DNA from 3 places in the Pseudoalteromonas sp. DSM 26666 genome. Region 2 is predicted to be linked to each of the others. Evidence: predicted binding sites of a transcription regulator. Region 2 holds the regulator's gene; each other region holds the start of a gene.

Region 1 (5,370 bases), on a different contig from region 2:
AGCTCGCCAAGACCCGTTACCGTTACGATGTTACCAGCGTAAGCTTTGTCAGTGTCAATACGCTCAAGACCTAAGTAGCTTTGTACTGAACCAATTTTACCGTTACGTTTAGACCCGTCAGCGCTAATAACCGTAACTTGTTGGTTAGGTACAACTGAACCGCGTTTGATACGACCAATGCCAATTACACCTTTATAAGAGTTGTAATCAAGCTGTGAAATCTGCATTTGGAAGTCACCTTCAGGATCTGCATCCGGTGGTGATACTTCGTCAACGATCATCTTGAACATAGGTTCCATGTTATCAGATGCTTCGTCTAAATCTAATGTAGCCCAACCATTGATTGCTGATGCGTAGATTACTTTAAAGTCTAACTGTTCATCAGTTGCGCCTAGGTTATCGAATAAATCAAAGATTTGATCCATAACCCAATCAGGGCGAGCACCTGGCTTATCAATTTTATTGATAACAACGATTGGCTTTAAGCCTTGCGCGAATGCCTTTTGCGTTACGAAACGCGTTTGTGGCATTGGACCTTCCTGAGCATCAACAAGTAGTAATACTGAGTCAGCCATCGAAAGTACGCGTTCAACTTCACCACCGAAGTCGGCGTGTCCAGGAGTATCTACGATATTGATATGGTAATCATTCCATGAGATAGCGGTGTTTTTCGCTAAAATGGTAATACCACGTTCTTTTTCAATGTCGTTTGAATCCATCACGCGCTCTTCATTACCGCCGCGTGTTTCTAATGTACCTGATTGCTCAAGTAGTTTATCAACCAGTGTTGTTTTACCGTGGTCAACGTGGGCGATAATTGCTATATTTCTTAACTTTTCGATGCTCATATATTCACTCAGAGAAATTGAATCTCATTGATCCTGCAGGGGCTATACGTTCTCACCTGCGCTTTCACGAGATGTCCCAGCATAGGATTTAAAAGGGCGCATATTATCCCCTATAAATGGAATGGATGAAAGTTTATCCAAAATAAAATTTCAAACTTTCTCAATAAAATAATTAACCCATTGTTTTAAAATAATTAATTATGATAATTAATTTTTAGATATTTATATAAAAAGATGGTTTTGGGTTAATTTAAAGCGACTTTACTGCGTATTTTGCATTTTCTTTGTGCTAGTCTAAGGTGATTAATTTACAAGCAATTATTGCTTTGTAAATATTGCACCATTTTGGAAAAATTACGCACTAAGATGGTGCTTAATCTATATCACCTTTATTTTATTTATATTTTTTTACATAAAAAACAAATAATTATAATAGTGGCACAAAATCAGCTTGTAGATATTCAACGTATCTAAGCAGCAATAATAAAACCCAATAGTTGGAGGACACATGTCACAATCGGTTTTAGATTTTATTAAAGAAAATGACGTTAAGTTCATTGATTTACGCTTTACTGACACAAAAGGTAAAGAGCAACATGTTTCTATTCCTCATCATCAAGTTGATGAAGACTTTTTTGAAGATGGAAAGATGTTTGACGGTTCTTCAATTGCTGGCTGGAAAGGCATCAACGAATCAGACATGGTGTTACTACCAGATGCAGATTCAATTAAACTTGACCCTTTCACAGAAGAAACAACACTAATCGTTCGTTGTGACGTGGTTGAACCTTCTACATTACAAGGTTACGAACGCGACCCTCGCTCAGTTGCTAAGCGCGCTGAAGAGTACATGCGCTCTACGGGTATTGCTGACACTGTTTTATTTGGCCCAGAACCAGAGTTTTTCGTATTTGACGATGTTAAATACAAATCTGACATGTCAGGTTCAATGTATAAAATTGATTCTAAGCAAGCAGCTTGGAACTCAGATAAAGAATATGCAGATGGCAATACAGGCCATCGCCCAGGTGTTAAAGGCGGTTACTTCCCAGTTGCACCTGTTGATGATTTCCAAGATTGGCGTTCTGCAACGTGCCTAGTTTTAGAAGAAATGGGTCAAGTTGTTGAAGCGCATCACCACGAAGTGGCGACTGCCGGTCAAAACGAGATCGCAACGCGTTTTAATACTATGGTGTTAAAGGCCGATGAAATCCAAGAAATGAAATATGTTATCCACAACATGGCTCACCTTTACGGTAAAACGGCAACATTTATGCCTAAGCCGGTTGTTGGTGATAACGGTTCTGGTATGCACTGTCACCAGTCTTTAGCAAAAGATGGCGTAAACTTATTCGCAGGTGATAAATACGGCGGACTTTCTGAAGATGCACTTTACTACATTGGCGGTATCATCAAACATGCTAAAGCGATCAACGCTTTTGCTAACGCGTCAACTAACTCGTACAAACGTTTAGTACCTGGTTTTGAAGCTCCGGTAATGCTTGCATACTCGGCTCGTAACCGTTCGGCGTCAATCCGTATTCCAGTTGTGCCATCTGCAAAAGGTCGTCGTATCGAAGTACGCTTCCCAGATCCAACAGCTAACCCATACCTTGCTTTCTCAGCAATGCTTATGGCTGGCCTTGACGGAATTAAAAACAAGATCCACCCTGGCGATGCTATGGACAAGGATTTATACGACTTACCAGCTGAAGAAGCGGCAGAAATTCCAACAGTAGCCTCATCATTAGATGAAGCACTAGCTGCACTTGATTCAGACCGTGAATTCTTAAACCAAGGTGGTGTATTCACCAATGACCTAATCGATGCTTACATCGCACTTAAGTCAAAAGAAGTTGAAAAACTTAACATGACAACTCACCCTGTTGAGTTCGAAATGTACTACAGCTGTTAATTTATTAACCGATAAATAATGTGTGTTTTAAGCCCGCTTTGCGGGCTTTTTTTATGGTAAATTTAACGGTTCTACACTAAAGTGAAGTTAGTTTAAACAATGCAGGATAGCTGGATGGTAGGTAAGATTTTGTTGCTATTAATAGCTTTAATGTTAAGCCTTAATAGCCATGCGAGCGATAAAAAAATTTACGCATGGAAAGACAAAAATGGGGTGTTGGTTTTTTCAGATACTCCTCAGCCTGGCGCTAAAGAGGTTAAACTCACGAGCCAACATCTCAGCATGCCCGCTACAAACACCGATATTCTTGATACTGCTCCTACTAAAACAGCAGTAAAGTTTAGTATTAGTATTTCATCGCCTGAACCAAACCAAACTATCAGGGAAAACACCGGCTCTGTGTATGTCTCTACCCGTATTGCCCCTCGATTTGAAGCTGGATTTACCATTGGTTTATTTTTAAATGGCGTTGCCATTGGTGAACCTAGTGACACCACTACACTGGCGTTAAGAGATGTGGAGCGAGGCCAACACACACTGCAAGTTAAACTTTATAATAAACAAAATCAGGTAATTGCAACCAGTCCTGAAAGTGTATTTTTTATGCACCGTAAAGGCCTTAACATAGGTCGATAATTACAATTAAGTACGCGTGTTTAGCGTATATTTTCTAAAAACCTTGCCTACCTTCCCAGGCGCACTAAAATGGTGCAATGATGATTAATAAAACACATTTTAGCCCAGAGCTACTGAATATAATTTGGCAAAACCAAACCACCGCCCTGATGTTACTTGATGAAAGCTTTCAGCTTATTTACGCTAACACCAGTGCCAGTGAATTACTTGGCTTAGGCGAAAAACGTTTGCTAGGACAAGCATTCGACGATTTATTTAACTACCATTCTATCGACTTAAAACGCATTGCACAGTACTCGTTAGTTGATGGTGTAGACTGCCACCAGCACAGGGCTGACGTGGTGTTTATCGATTCTCGCCATGCAAAATTAGCGGTGAGTACTCGGCGAATAAAACATAACGACACCTATTATATTTTATTTGAATGTCGACAAACCGATGACGAAATAAAGCACGACCAAGTCTCAAATCAAATGCATCAATACCAAGCTGCACGTAACTTAATTCGCGGTTTAGCTCATGAAATTAAAAACCCGCTGGGTGGAATTCGCGGGGCGGCGCAATTATTGCAGTACGAGGGTGATCAACAAGAAAGAGATCAATGTGCAGAACTGATAATTGAACAAGCCGATCGGTTGCGTGAATTAGTTGATAGACTCCTTGGGCCTAACCAACTACCGCAAAAATCGTATGGCAATATACATCAAACATTAGAGTCGGTTGTTAAACTCAGTACGTTAGATAACAACCGCGATATTCGGTTAGTTAAAGACTACGACCCGAGTATTCCTGATGTCTATATTGATCAGAGCAAGGTTCAACAAGTGGTGCTTAATATTGTGCGTAATGCGCAACAGGCATTGGTGGATGGTGGCGAAATAAAAATAAAAACACGGATTAATTATCAGCATCGTCGCCCGGGAAAAGCCCCTAAAAAGGCATTGCTTATTCAAGTAATGGATAACGGCCCAGGTATTGATGCTAATTTACGCGACACCTTATTTTACCCTATGACCACTAATAAAGAAGGTGGCTCGGGACTTGGATTATCTATAGCGCAAACCTTGATTGATCAACATGATGGCTATATCGAATGCGATAGTTGGCCAGGACATACTGAATTTAATATTTATCTGCCATTTACAGATTAATACTTTGGAGTTTGCATGAAAACAGCTTGGCTTGTAGATGATGATGCCTCAATTCGCTTTGTACTAGAAAAAGCACTGACTCGCGCAGGGTTTGAAGTAGAAAGCTTTGCAGATGCGCAAAACGTTCTTAATGCACTAAAATTTAGTCAACCCAGTGTGTTAATTTCAGATGTAAGAATGCCGGGGATGGACGGGATGGCGTTACTTGAGCTGATAGCTGAGCAAACCCCTGGCCTACCCGTTATTATTATGACCGCACACTCTGATTTAGACTCAGCGGTTAATGCTTTTCAAAAAGGTGCGTTTGAGTACTTAGCTAAACCGTTTGATTTAAATGAAGCCGTTGCGCTAGTGGAAAGCGCCTATCGTGCTAATTCGACCAAAAAAACCAAACGAAAAAGCGCGCCACCCAAAAGCGCTCATATTATTGGCGAAGCCCCTGCTATGCAGGAAGTGTTTCGTGCTATAGGCAAACTCTCAGCATCCAGTATGAGCGTACTCATCAATGGTGAATCAGGTACCGGTAAAGAGTTGGTTGCCAGCGCCTTGCACAATCACAGCCCGCGTAAAGAAAACCAATTTATTGCTCTTAATATGGCCGCTATTCCTAAAGAGTTAGTTGAGTCTGAATTATTTGGCCATGAAAAAGGCGCTTTTACGGGGGCCGATAGCGTGCGTAAAGGGCGCTTTGAACAAGCCAATGGCGGTACCTTATTTTTGGATGAAATAGGTGATATGCCACTTGATGTACAAACCCGCTTGTTACGCGTATTAGCCGATGGCGAGTTTTACCGCGTTGGCGGCCATCAAAGTATAAAAG
Region 2 (5,370 bases):
GTTTTGAAGTCGCCGTGATCACCGGGCGCCATTCTCATATAGTGCAGCAACGTATGAGCAGTTTAACCGTACAACATATATATCAAGGCCAAGAAGACAAACTCATAGCCTATCAAGAATTAAAACAAAAATTAGCGCTTAGCGATGAGCAAATTGCTTATATAGGTGATGATGGCCCAGACATGCCAGTAATGGAGCAAGTCGGTTTTGCGGTTGCCGTAAACGATGCTCATCCACTTATTAAACGTTTATCACATTATGTAACCCAACTGCCCGGCGGTTTTGGTGCGGTAAGAGAGCTGACAGACTTACTTATGCTCGAAAATAACAAGCCACTAACTAGCCAAGGAACGAGTTCATGAATGTAGCGCGCATTATACTGAGCGTTTTATTCATAAGCTGTATGGTTTGGCTCTGGTATCCTTATTTTACTAAGGTTGATATTACTGCAAGCGAAGAAACACAAGTTATTGCTAAGCCTGATTATACCGCTATTGAGCTAAAACAAACGGCTTATAATGAACAAGGTAAAGTGAGCCATAAGGTAACTGCGGTAAAAATGGAGTTGTATCAACAACTCGGTTTTACCTTTTTTGAAAAGCCTATATTCACTTTATACAACGAGCAGCAAACATGGCGTATTAACGCCGATGAAGCCACCCTCTACGACGACCGTCAACTGGTGTTAGAGGGTAATGTAACCGCTCAAAACTTAGTAGATAACGCCATGATCGATACGATCAACGCCCAGACCATCAATGTTGATATAAAACTATTAACCATGCAATCACAGCAGCCTGTCGTTATTACAGGACCTAATTTAAAAATCACAGGTAAAGGCCTTGAGGCCGATTTAAAAACCGAGGTGATTAAACTTATTAACCATACGCGAACCCTATATTATGACCAATAACCTATTTAAAATTTTAATTGTTCCCTCACTATTAATTGCTTTTAACAGTAATGGCGCTGAACCTGCTGAAGCCCCCGCTGCTAATCAAATTTCAATTAGTGCAGATAAGCAAGAAGGTCAATTAAAAGAAAACGTAGGCATTTTTGAGAAAAATGTTGAAATTATTCATGGTAATCGCCGTATCACAGCTGACCGTTTAGAAGTGCATAAACGCGATGACCTAGGCGATAACAAACAGTTATTAATTGCCACAGGCAGCCCTGCATATTTTGAAGAAACACAAGCTGATGGCACCATAATGAGCGCCAGTGCTAATGAAGTGCGTTACGATGTGTCGCTGCGTTTTTTAACCTTAATCGGCGATGCAAGCATTGCTCAAGCAGGTCAAAAAATAACAGCTAAAAGTATCACTTACGATATCGAGCAGCAGTTAATTAGCGCAGAAAAAGACGAAAACTCAACAGACCGTGTACACACTATTTTAGTCCCTGTTGAAAATAAAAAAGAAGATGATAAAGGTCAACCATGAGCACATTAAAAGCAGAGCTATTAGCTAAAAGCTACAAAGGTCGTGAAGTTGTAAAAAACGTTGGCCTAGAGGTTGAAGCTGGCAGTATTGTGGGGTTACTTGGCCCTAATGGTGCAGGTAAAACCACCACTTTTTATATGATTGTAGGCCTTGTGCCTAGCGATAAAGGCAAAATATCAATTGATGATAAAGATATTACTTTATTACCGATGCACAGCCGAGCGCGTTTAGGGATTGGTTATTTACCGCAAGAGTCGTCTATTTTTAGAAAGCTGACTGTTTATCAAAACTTAATGGCTATCTTAGAAACACGTAAAGAATTAAATAAACAACAACGCGAAGATACCTTAAATAATTTACTTGATGAATTTAGCATTCAGCATATCCGCGATAGTCAAGGTATGGCTTTATCAGGTGGTGAACGTCGCCGCGTTGAAATTGCTCGCGCGTTAGCAGCAAACCCTAAATTTATCCTTTTAGACGAACCCTTTGCGGGGGTTGATCCTATCTCAGTATTAGATATTAAAAAGATTATAGAGCATCTTAAAAACCGAGGAATTGGCGTACTTATCACAGATCACAACGTACGCGAAACTCTTGATGTTTGTGAAAAAGCCTACATAGTTTCTCATGGGGAGTTAATTGCATCAGGCACTCCAGAATATGTATTAAACGATAAAACAGTACGCGATGTTTATTTAGGCGAGCAGTTCAAGCTCTAATATGTGTGTTATTACACTAAGCATCTGCTAAGATTAATTATACTAATTTAAAAGGATTGTTAGAGATACATGAGGCAATCATTACAGCTGCGCATGGGCCAGCAACTTACAATGACTCCACAGTTGCAACAAGCAATTCGCTTATTGCAACTCAGTACATTGGATCTCCAGCAAGAAATTCAAGAAGCGCTCGATAGCAACCCCTTGCTTGAAGTTGAAGAACACGATTACAGCGAAGACACTGCAGGTAAAAACGAACAAAAAGCCGATAACGATGACTTAACGCTAAGTGCCTCAGCTGACGATAAACCTAGCGAGTATGAGCAAGATAGCGGCGAAGCAATGACCAAAGACACCATTAGCGATGATATGGCTATGGATGTTACTTGGGATGAATATATGAGCGCTGCGCCTGCCTCTTCATCGGGCCCAATGCCAGAAGATGAATCTATTTATCAAGGCTCTTCGACTGAAACGCTGCATGAGTATTTAATGTGGCAACTTCAACTGACGCCGTTTAGTCCTACCGATGAAGCGATAGCTATTGCAATTGTAGAAGCTGTGGACGATTCAGGGATTCTAACCCTTAGCTGTGAAGAAATATTAGAAAGCTTTAACCAAGAAAACGACGGCGAAGATGAAGTTGAACTTGACGAAATAGAAGCGGTACTAAAGCGTATTCAACTATTTGATCCAGTGGGAATAGCCGCGCGTAGTTTACAAGAGTGCTTGTGTATTCAGCTAAATCAATTTGATAAAGACACACCTTTTTTAAACGAAACAAAAATGATCTTAACCGATCATATTGATTTACTTGCTGCACGTGACTATCGCACGTTAATGAAAAAAACAAAGCTTAAAGAAGATGAGCTTAAAGAAATCATGACGTTGATTCATACGCTCAGCCCAAAACCGGCAGACACTATTGTTAGAGAAGAGTCTGAATACGTTATTCCTGATGTGTCGGTTAAGAAAGTTAAAGGTCGTTGGGTAGTTGAATTAAACCCAGATAGCATGCCTAAGATCAGAGTAAATAGCCAATATGCAGCTATGTCGCGTACGGTTAAATCAAGTGGTGATAGCCAGTTTATTCGCTCGCACTTACAAGAGGCTAAATGGTTTATAAAAAGCTTAGAAAGTAGGAATGACACGCTACTTAAAGTAACCAACTGTATTGTGCAGCAGCAACAGGCCTTTTTTGAACACGGTCCTGAGGCTATGAAGCCTATGGTGCTTAACGATGTGGCTGAAATGGTGGAAATGCATGAGTCGACTATATCGCGTGTTACTACGCAAAAATACATGCATACACCACGTGGCATTTTTGAGCTTAAATATTTCTTTTCAAGCCATGTAAGTACTGAAAATGGTGGCGAATGTTCATCAACAGCAATACGTGCATTAATTAAAAAATTAATCGCTGCAGAAAACTCAGCTAAACCATTGAGTGATAGTAAAATTGCAGATATATTGGCAGAGCAAGGAATTAAAGTAGCGAGGAGAACCATTGCAAAATATCGCGAATCTCTAGCTATTCCCCCGTCTAATCAACGTAAAAGTTTGATTTAAGGCGTACAACAAAGAGGAAAATGTTTATGCAACTGAATTTAACTGGTCGCCATGTAGATATTACCGACTCGCTTAGAGACTACGTAAATAGTAAATTTTCGAAGTTACAGAGGCACACTGATCACATAACGAATGTGCACGTTATTCTCGATGTAGAAAAACTAAACCAAAAAGCTGAAGCAACCGTTCATGTTAGTGGCGCTGAGATTTTTGCCTCTACTGAGCATCAAGATATGTATGCCGCTATAGACTCGCTCATTGACAAGCTAGATCGTCAAGTAATTAAACACAAAGAGAAACTTGCTCGACACTAACACTATGAAACTAAGCTCACTTATCTGTCAGGACTGCAGTAAAGCTGCGGTCCTTTTTAATAGTAAAAAAAGAATTTTAGAATTTATCAGTGAATTGGCTCACAATAAGCTGCCCTATTTAACACAACAAGATATTCTTAATGCATTAACTGCAAGAGAAAAGCTTGGAAGTACAGGCATTGGCCGAGGCATTGCTATTCCACATGGTCGCATGAGTGGAGCTCAAGAGCCCCTTGCTTTGATTTTAGTGAGCGAAACAGCTATTAATTTTGATGCGATTGATAACCGGCCGGTTGACATTTTTGTCGCGTTAATTGTTCCCGATGGCGATAATCAGCAGCATTTGAAGACGCTAGCCACGATTGCTGATAAGCTCAATGATAAAGAATTTTGTAAACAGTTACGCGCCGCCAAATCGGATAGCGAACTGTATCAGGTTATCGTCAGTCAATCGTAGTAATAAAGAAAGGTGATAAATGGAATTAATAATTATAAGCGGTCGTTCAGGCTCAGGTAAATCTGTGGCGTTACGCGTTGTGGAAGACTTAGGTTATTATTGTGTAGACAATATTCCTCTTAATTTATTACCATCATTAGTGCGCAGTGTTTCCGACAGTTATAATAAAATTGCCGTGAGTGTTGATGTACGTAACCTACCTAAAGAGCAACAGCAGTTTAATGAAATCATTGAATATTTACCTGGTTTTACTAAACCAACGGTATTTTATTTAGACAGTGACGATCAAACATTAATAAAACGTTTTTCAGAAACGCGACGTCTCCACCCTTTATCTATTGATTCTTTGCCGCTTGATTTAGCCATAAAAAAAGAAAAACAACTACTTGATGTATTGATTAACCGTGCTGATTATATGATTGATACCACGGATTTAAGTGTGCATCAGCTTGCTGAGTCTATTCGTGAAAAAATACTCGGAAAAAAAGATAAACAACTGATCATTACCTTTGAGTCATTTGGTTTTAAACACGGCATCCCTAAAGAAGCAGATTACGTATTCGATGCCCGATTTTTACCAAACCCGCATTGGGAGCCTGAACTTAAGCCACTTACAGGGCTGGACCAACCAGTAAAAGACTACCTAGCAAGTCACAGTATAGTGCAAAAATTTACATGGCAAATTCAAACATTTGTGCAAACATGGCTGCCGCATTTAGAACGAAATAACCGCAGCTACTTAACCATTGCAATTGGCTGTACCGGTGGGCAACACCGCTCTGTTTATTTAGCGCAAACCATTGGCGAAAGCTTTGCAATGAGCCATCCTAATGTAAAAATTCGCCACCGAGAACAAGAATAATACC
Region 3 (5,370 bases), on a different contig from region 2:
GCATATTGCTGGAAAAGGGTATTGGGCAACTAATCGAGAGGGCGAAAAGCAGTTTGTACCTCTACTTACATTATCGATAGGTTTAGTTGAGCCGGATCTGCAGCAGTGTAAAAATAGCCATCAAGTAGCGGCATTAGCCACAGATGCTAAAAAAGAAGCAAAACGTTATCGTCACAGCTACTTATTTATTTGTAATCGAAGAAGGCCTGCACCCGCTGTTGTGCGTTTATCCAATAGTAAAAAAAGTGGCTAACAAAAAGCAAAAAAGGAGCCTCGGCTCCTTTTTTTAGTGCGGTATTACGATTAACGTAATAACGACTCAGATAATACTGGGCGCATTTCACGAACAATCGCTTGTGTTAGCTTAGGTGCACCACAAATAACGTTACCGCTCACGTTGTAGTTATTACCGCCAGCAAAATCAACAACCATGCCGCCAGCTTCTTTAACTAATAGCTCGCCTGCTGCTGTATCCCACGGTTTTAAACCAATTTCAAAGAAACCATCAACACGACCCGCTGCAACATACGCCATATCAAGTGCTGCAGAGCCTGCACGACGAATATCAGCGGTATGTACGAATAATGCTTTAAACGCTTCAGAATAGGCATCTAAGTGGTGTTTTTGTTTGAAAGGGAAACCTGTTGCAAGAACAGAACCGGCAAGTTCAACCGTTTTAGATACACGTAAACGTTTGCTGTTTAACTGTGCGCCTTGACCACGAGAAGCGGTGAAAAGTTCGCCTCGAATTGGATCGTAAATTACGGCTTGGTCTAAACGACCTTTAACTTTAAGTGCAATTGATACTGCGAAATGAGGGATACCCTTGATGAAGTTAGTTGTGCCATCAAGTGGGTCAACAATCCATTGGTAATCAGCATCCTTACCTTTGTGTTCGCCTAACTCTTCACCAACGATGCAGTGATCAGGGTAAGAACGTAAAATAGTGTCACGAATTACGGCTTCGGCTTCTTTATCAATGTTCGTAACTAAATCATTAGTGCCTTTTTGTTGCACTTCAACTTTTGATAAGTCTTCACTTGCACGAAGAATAAGCTTGCCTGCGTTACGCGCAGCGCGAACCGCAATGTTTAACATTGGATGCATGGTATTACCTTTGGGTTGTAAAAGAACGTTTATATATTTAAGCCGGCGTATTTTAGCGGTTTTTGCCATAAAGTAAACCATAAAGCCTAAATACTTGTGAGTGTTTTTTGTACAGGCATGATCTTTCAATATATTTATCGGAATAAAAACAGACAATAAATTTGTAAATTAGCGCTTTACCTAAAGTTAACTTGAGGTTTTATGATGTTCTATATTCAATTAATAGGAAGAAAGTTATGAAATTAGAACACGTAAATTTAGTTGTTAGTGACATAAACGCCATGCTTAAGTTTTACCAAGCAGCGTTTCCCTATTGGTCAATTAGAAGTGAGGGGGAAGGAACTTGGTATGGTAAAGCAAGGCGCTGGGTACATTTTGGTGATAACGATCAATATATTGCTATAAGCGATCACGGTGAAGGGAAAAACCGCGACCTATCAGGACATCAAATTGGTTTGGCACACTTTGCCTATGTAACCAATAACTTAAATGCAGTAATAGCGCGCCTAAAACATGCGGGCTTTGCAATAAGTAAAGAAGGTGCTGTAAATCCATTTAGAAAAAACATTTATTATATTGACCCTGCAGGGTTTGAAGTTGAGTTTGTAGAGTACATGAGTGATGTACCTAGTGAGCGAAATAACGACTTATAATATGAATGAAGCCAACGATTATGGCTTCATTCAATGTTTAGCATATTTAATAATGTTTACCATTTATGCCAAGTTGAGTTTTTAGATCATTTGCAAAGCTAATAAATTTTTCTTTAATAGTGCGCTTAACTTTAACTTCCACAGAGCCTAAAACAGTTTTTCCTTCAATGTGAATCGTTGGCCCTTGGCGCTTATTAAGTGACACTGTTTTATTTTCAAAACTGCCTAAAATACAAAACATTTTAGAAACTACATTAACGTGCTCTGGTACATATATTTCTTCGCTGCCAAAGTAACAATTAACGTGAATAGTGACATGTTGGTGGGTAAAAATAGCATCCGTAAAATCAAGATTGATTGACCCCATGTAGTTTTCTATATAAATGTTTTGAGGAACTACCCATTGGCCGCTTCGTTCACTTGAACCAAGAATGCTTCTTAATGTAAGTGGCTCTTCATCAGTCTCATGCTGCGCGCTATAATTAGGTGCAAACTGAGAGTGCTTTTGCGCCTTATATTGCTGGTCAGTATTTAAGGTTAAATCTTCAACGAGATCCATAAGTGCTTTATTGTCACTCGCTGCCATCGCGTCGTCTAAGCGCCTTTCAAATGCTTCAACAGAAATAACACCATGGCTGTAATTATAAATGAGCTGATCAATCACTTGCTCACGAACTTGCTCAATAGGGCGGTCTTCAATCTTAACAGACATTTAAATTATCCTTTTATGGTTGCTAGTTATTTCAAAGCAAGCCTTATACCAAATATTAAATTGTTTAAATTCAGTGGTTTATGATTTTGGGTTTTTGATTCTTTATTATATTAACGACAGATTAACCAAATATACAATTATTTAGTAAGTTTCGCTATTCGAGAAACTTTTACGCAATAGTCTGTAAATGTTTACTTAGTAGGTTTAAGCCAATATCTACTATTTTAAATTAAGCTATTGAAATTAAAGGTTAAAAAATGTTGGCCCGATGCTCGCATTAGCTTAAGTGTCTTTAATCAAAAGGAGAACGATTATGAAAACATTTAATAAGTCTATGATTGCAGCCCTAGTATTAGGAACAACCGCAATGGGCGCTCAGGCAAGCAGTTGGGAAAACGAAAGCAAAGATGCTTGGATTGATGGGAAAGCAGAAACAGTATTGCTTATGAACACCAATCTAAATAACTTTGATATCAACACGGACGTAAAAAACGGCAAGGTAATGCTAACAGGTAAAGTAAACAGCGAAGTAGATAAAGAGCTTGCTGAAGAACTCGTGCTAAGCCTAGATGGTGTAACTGACGTTGAAAACAGTCTAACTGTGGTAAAAAACACCGACATGAAGAAGCATGATTCTAAAATGATGGGTAACGACACTGAAAGTGATTTAACCGATGCTAAAATCACTACAGTGATCACAACACGTTACTTATTTGATTCTGAAGTAGGTGGTACAGACATTGATGTTGATACCGATAATGGTGTGGTAACTCTTAAAGGTACAGTTGAGTCTGATGCTGAAAAGCAATTAGCGATGGAAATTGCTAAAAACGCTGAAGATGTTCGCAAGGTAGTTGATGAATTAACTGTTATTGCAGAATAATACACTATACTAAAGCCCAGCCCTGCTGGGCTTTTTGCTTTGCTAACATTATAAGGATTAAATTATGGATATCATTAGAATTATTTTTTCTATTTTATTACCACCACTGGGTGTGTTTTTACAGGTAGGACTAGGGATGCATTTTTGGTTAAATATTTTGCTAACTTTGCTCGGCTATTTCCCAGGATTAATTCATGCGATTTATATTATCGCCAAAAAATAATGTAGCAGCATAGCAGGACATTTAATACTGAGTTGCTAAGTGCTCCCAAAGGTATGTGTATTAGTTACTCAGGCTGCTATTAATAAATGGACTTGTTTTACAAAACTCATCACTAACAAAACCTCAAAGCCTACTATTTGAGCAGTTAGCCCCTTGATTGCTAAAATAAAGCTTTTTGCTAGTGACAAGCCCCTAAAAACTTTTTATACTGCAACCCGCTTTAGTCGCTCTGTGGCTAAACGCTTCAAAAATTAACTGCTTACAGTTATACAGAGATGGCCCCTTAGCTCAGTTGGTTAGAGCACACGACTCATAATCGTTAGGTCCCCAGTTCAAGTCTGGGAGGGGCCACCACTTTTACACGCTTTCCAAGTAAATACCTACTAACAGAAATTACCTGTGCTACCTCTGTGCTACTTTTTAGTATAGCAACTTTTTTTATTAACTATCTAATACAACCTCATTTCATCATCAGGGGGACTCTATAAAGAACTACATAGGACTCTATTTAGATGAAATCAACAAGCTTTCCGTTAACAAAGCTTTAGTAATAGTTCTAAGAGTTATTATACTTGCTTACAATTACGCAATAAGAGTGGTACGTTCAATCGGTTTTACCGATCTTGCTATATCAACAAATTCTGCTTTTTTAGCCCTGTTTATAAAGCTCATCGATTTCATATAAACTCCTTTCGCTATTAGGTTGATAAGCTTTAGGCGCTTGCTGCCTAAAGGCACGCCATACCTCATGGCCAACATGGACTACGCAGAGAAAAGCCAGTCAAGCTAGAAATCTCCCGAAGGGTTGCGAAGCAAGGGGGCCCCGCTTGCGGGGTTCCGATTTATGGCTTTACAGGATTTGAACGAAGTGGTTTAAGGTTATTTAACCATTGTCTACCCCTCAATTTTCCCATATTCTCTCATTCATATACTTATATAGGTAACCGTATTGAAATGTCAGACCAAATTTTGACCTTGAAAGAAGTAGCTGCTTATTTAAAGTTGGCCGAAAAAACGGCTTATCGCTTGGCTAGTGAAGGCCAATTACCTGGCTTTAAGGTCGGTGGTTCGTGGCGTTTTAAGCGTGGGGATATAGAAGTTTGGATTGAAGAGAAAAAGAAACGAAATACTTAACTTTTTATACATCGATCCCTTTTTACCTGATAACAAAAGCTTGCTTGGGCATACCGAGCGGCAACGGAAATTTTATGCAAAAACTAACTCTAGCAAAGCTATCTAATAAACTATTTAAAGCCTGTGACATCCTAAGAGGAAAAATGGATGCCTCTGAGTATAAGGAATACATTTTCGGGATCCTGTTCCTTAAACGTATGTCTGACCAATTCCACAAAGACTATCAAGCCAAATACAGCAAGCTAAAGGAAGAAGGGCATGACGATGATGATATTGAACCTCTGCTAGAGGACGAAGAGCAGTTTGATTTTTATGTTCCAGAAAGAGCTCGTTGGGAAAATATTAAACACATTAAAGAAAATGTTGGATCTGGCTTAAAGAAGGCACTTGAAGAATTAGAAGAGCGGAATACTGCAAAAGGTTTAGAGGGGGTTCTAAAACATATCAATTTCAACAAACAAGCGGGTAAGAAGCCAATTCCTGATGCCCGCTTAGTTGAATTTATTGAACACTTTAACGAAATTCCTTTGTCGAACGATGACTTCGAGTTTCCAGACCTACTTGGTGCAGCTTATGAGTACCTGATTAAATATTTCGCCGATAGCGCAGGTAAAAAAGGTGGTGAGTTCTATACACCAGCTGAAGTTGTTCGTTTATT

The links. The regulator sigma-54, encoded in region 2, starts transcription at its own class of promoters, with help from an activator protein. The targets are predictions, from matches to a motif close to GTTGGCACGNNNNTNGNNT.
Region 1: the regulator sigma-54 is predicted to act here: its motif matches at 1,283-1,301, upstream of glnA (glutamate--ammonia ligase).
Region 3: the regulator sigma-54 is predicted to act here: its motif matches at 2,732-2,750, upstream of BM380_RS06565 (BON domain-containing protein).

The regions. Positions count from the first base shown of each region.
Region 1 is NZ_FPAR01000009.1:50,071-55,440, reverse strand. It holds gene typA (translational GTPase TypA) at 1-848, opposite strand, end outside; gene glnA (glutamate--ammonia ligase) at 1,357-2,763, shown strand; gene BM380_RS15025 (DUF4124 domain-containing protein) at 2,878-3,399, shown strand; gene glnL (nitrogen regulation protein NR(II)) at 3,480-4,550, shown strand; gene ntrC (nitrogen regulation protein NR(I)) at 4,566-5,370, shown strand, end outside.
Region 2 is NZ_FPAR01000007.1:17,763-23,132, forward strand. It holds gene kdsC (3-deoxy-manno-octulosonate-8-phosphatase KdsC) at 1-362, shown strand, start outside; gene lptC (LPS export ABC transporter periplasmic protein LptC) at 359-913, shown strand; gene lptA (lipopolysaccharide transport periplasmic protein LptA) at 903-1,442, shown strand; gene lptB (LPS export ABC transporter ATP-binding protein) at 1,439-2,164, shown strand; gene BM380_RS13465 (RNA polymerase factor sigma-54) at 2,234-3,733, shown strand; gene hpf (ribosome hibernation promoting factor) at 3,760-4,047, shown strand; gene ptsN (PTS IIA-like nitrogen regulatory protein PtsN) at 4,052-4,504, shown strand; gene rapZ (RNase adapter RapZ) at 4,524-5,366, shown strand.
Region 3 is NZ_FPAR01000003.1:73,296-78,665, forward strand. It holds gene BM380_RS06545 (GGDEF domain-containing protein) at 1-253, shown strand, start outside; gene suhB (inositol-1-monophosphatase) at 304-1,107, opposite strand; gene BM380_RS06555 (VOC family protein) at 1,344-1,760, shown strand; gene BM380_RS06560 (LiaF domain-containing protein) at 1,807-2,472, opposite strand; gene BM380_RS06565 (BON domain-containing protein) at 2,786-3,355, shown strand; gene BM380_RS06570 (YqaE/Pmp3 family membrane protein) at 3,420-3,578, shown strand; tRNA gene BM380_RS06575 (tRNA-Ile) at 3,856-3,932, shown strand; gene BM380_RS06580 (methylation-associated defense system helix-turn-helix domain-containing protein MAD1) at 4,533-4,712, shown strand; gene BM380_RS06585 (N-6 DNA methylase) at 4,787-5,370, shown strand, end outside.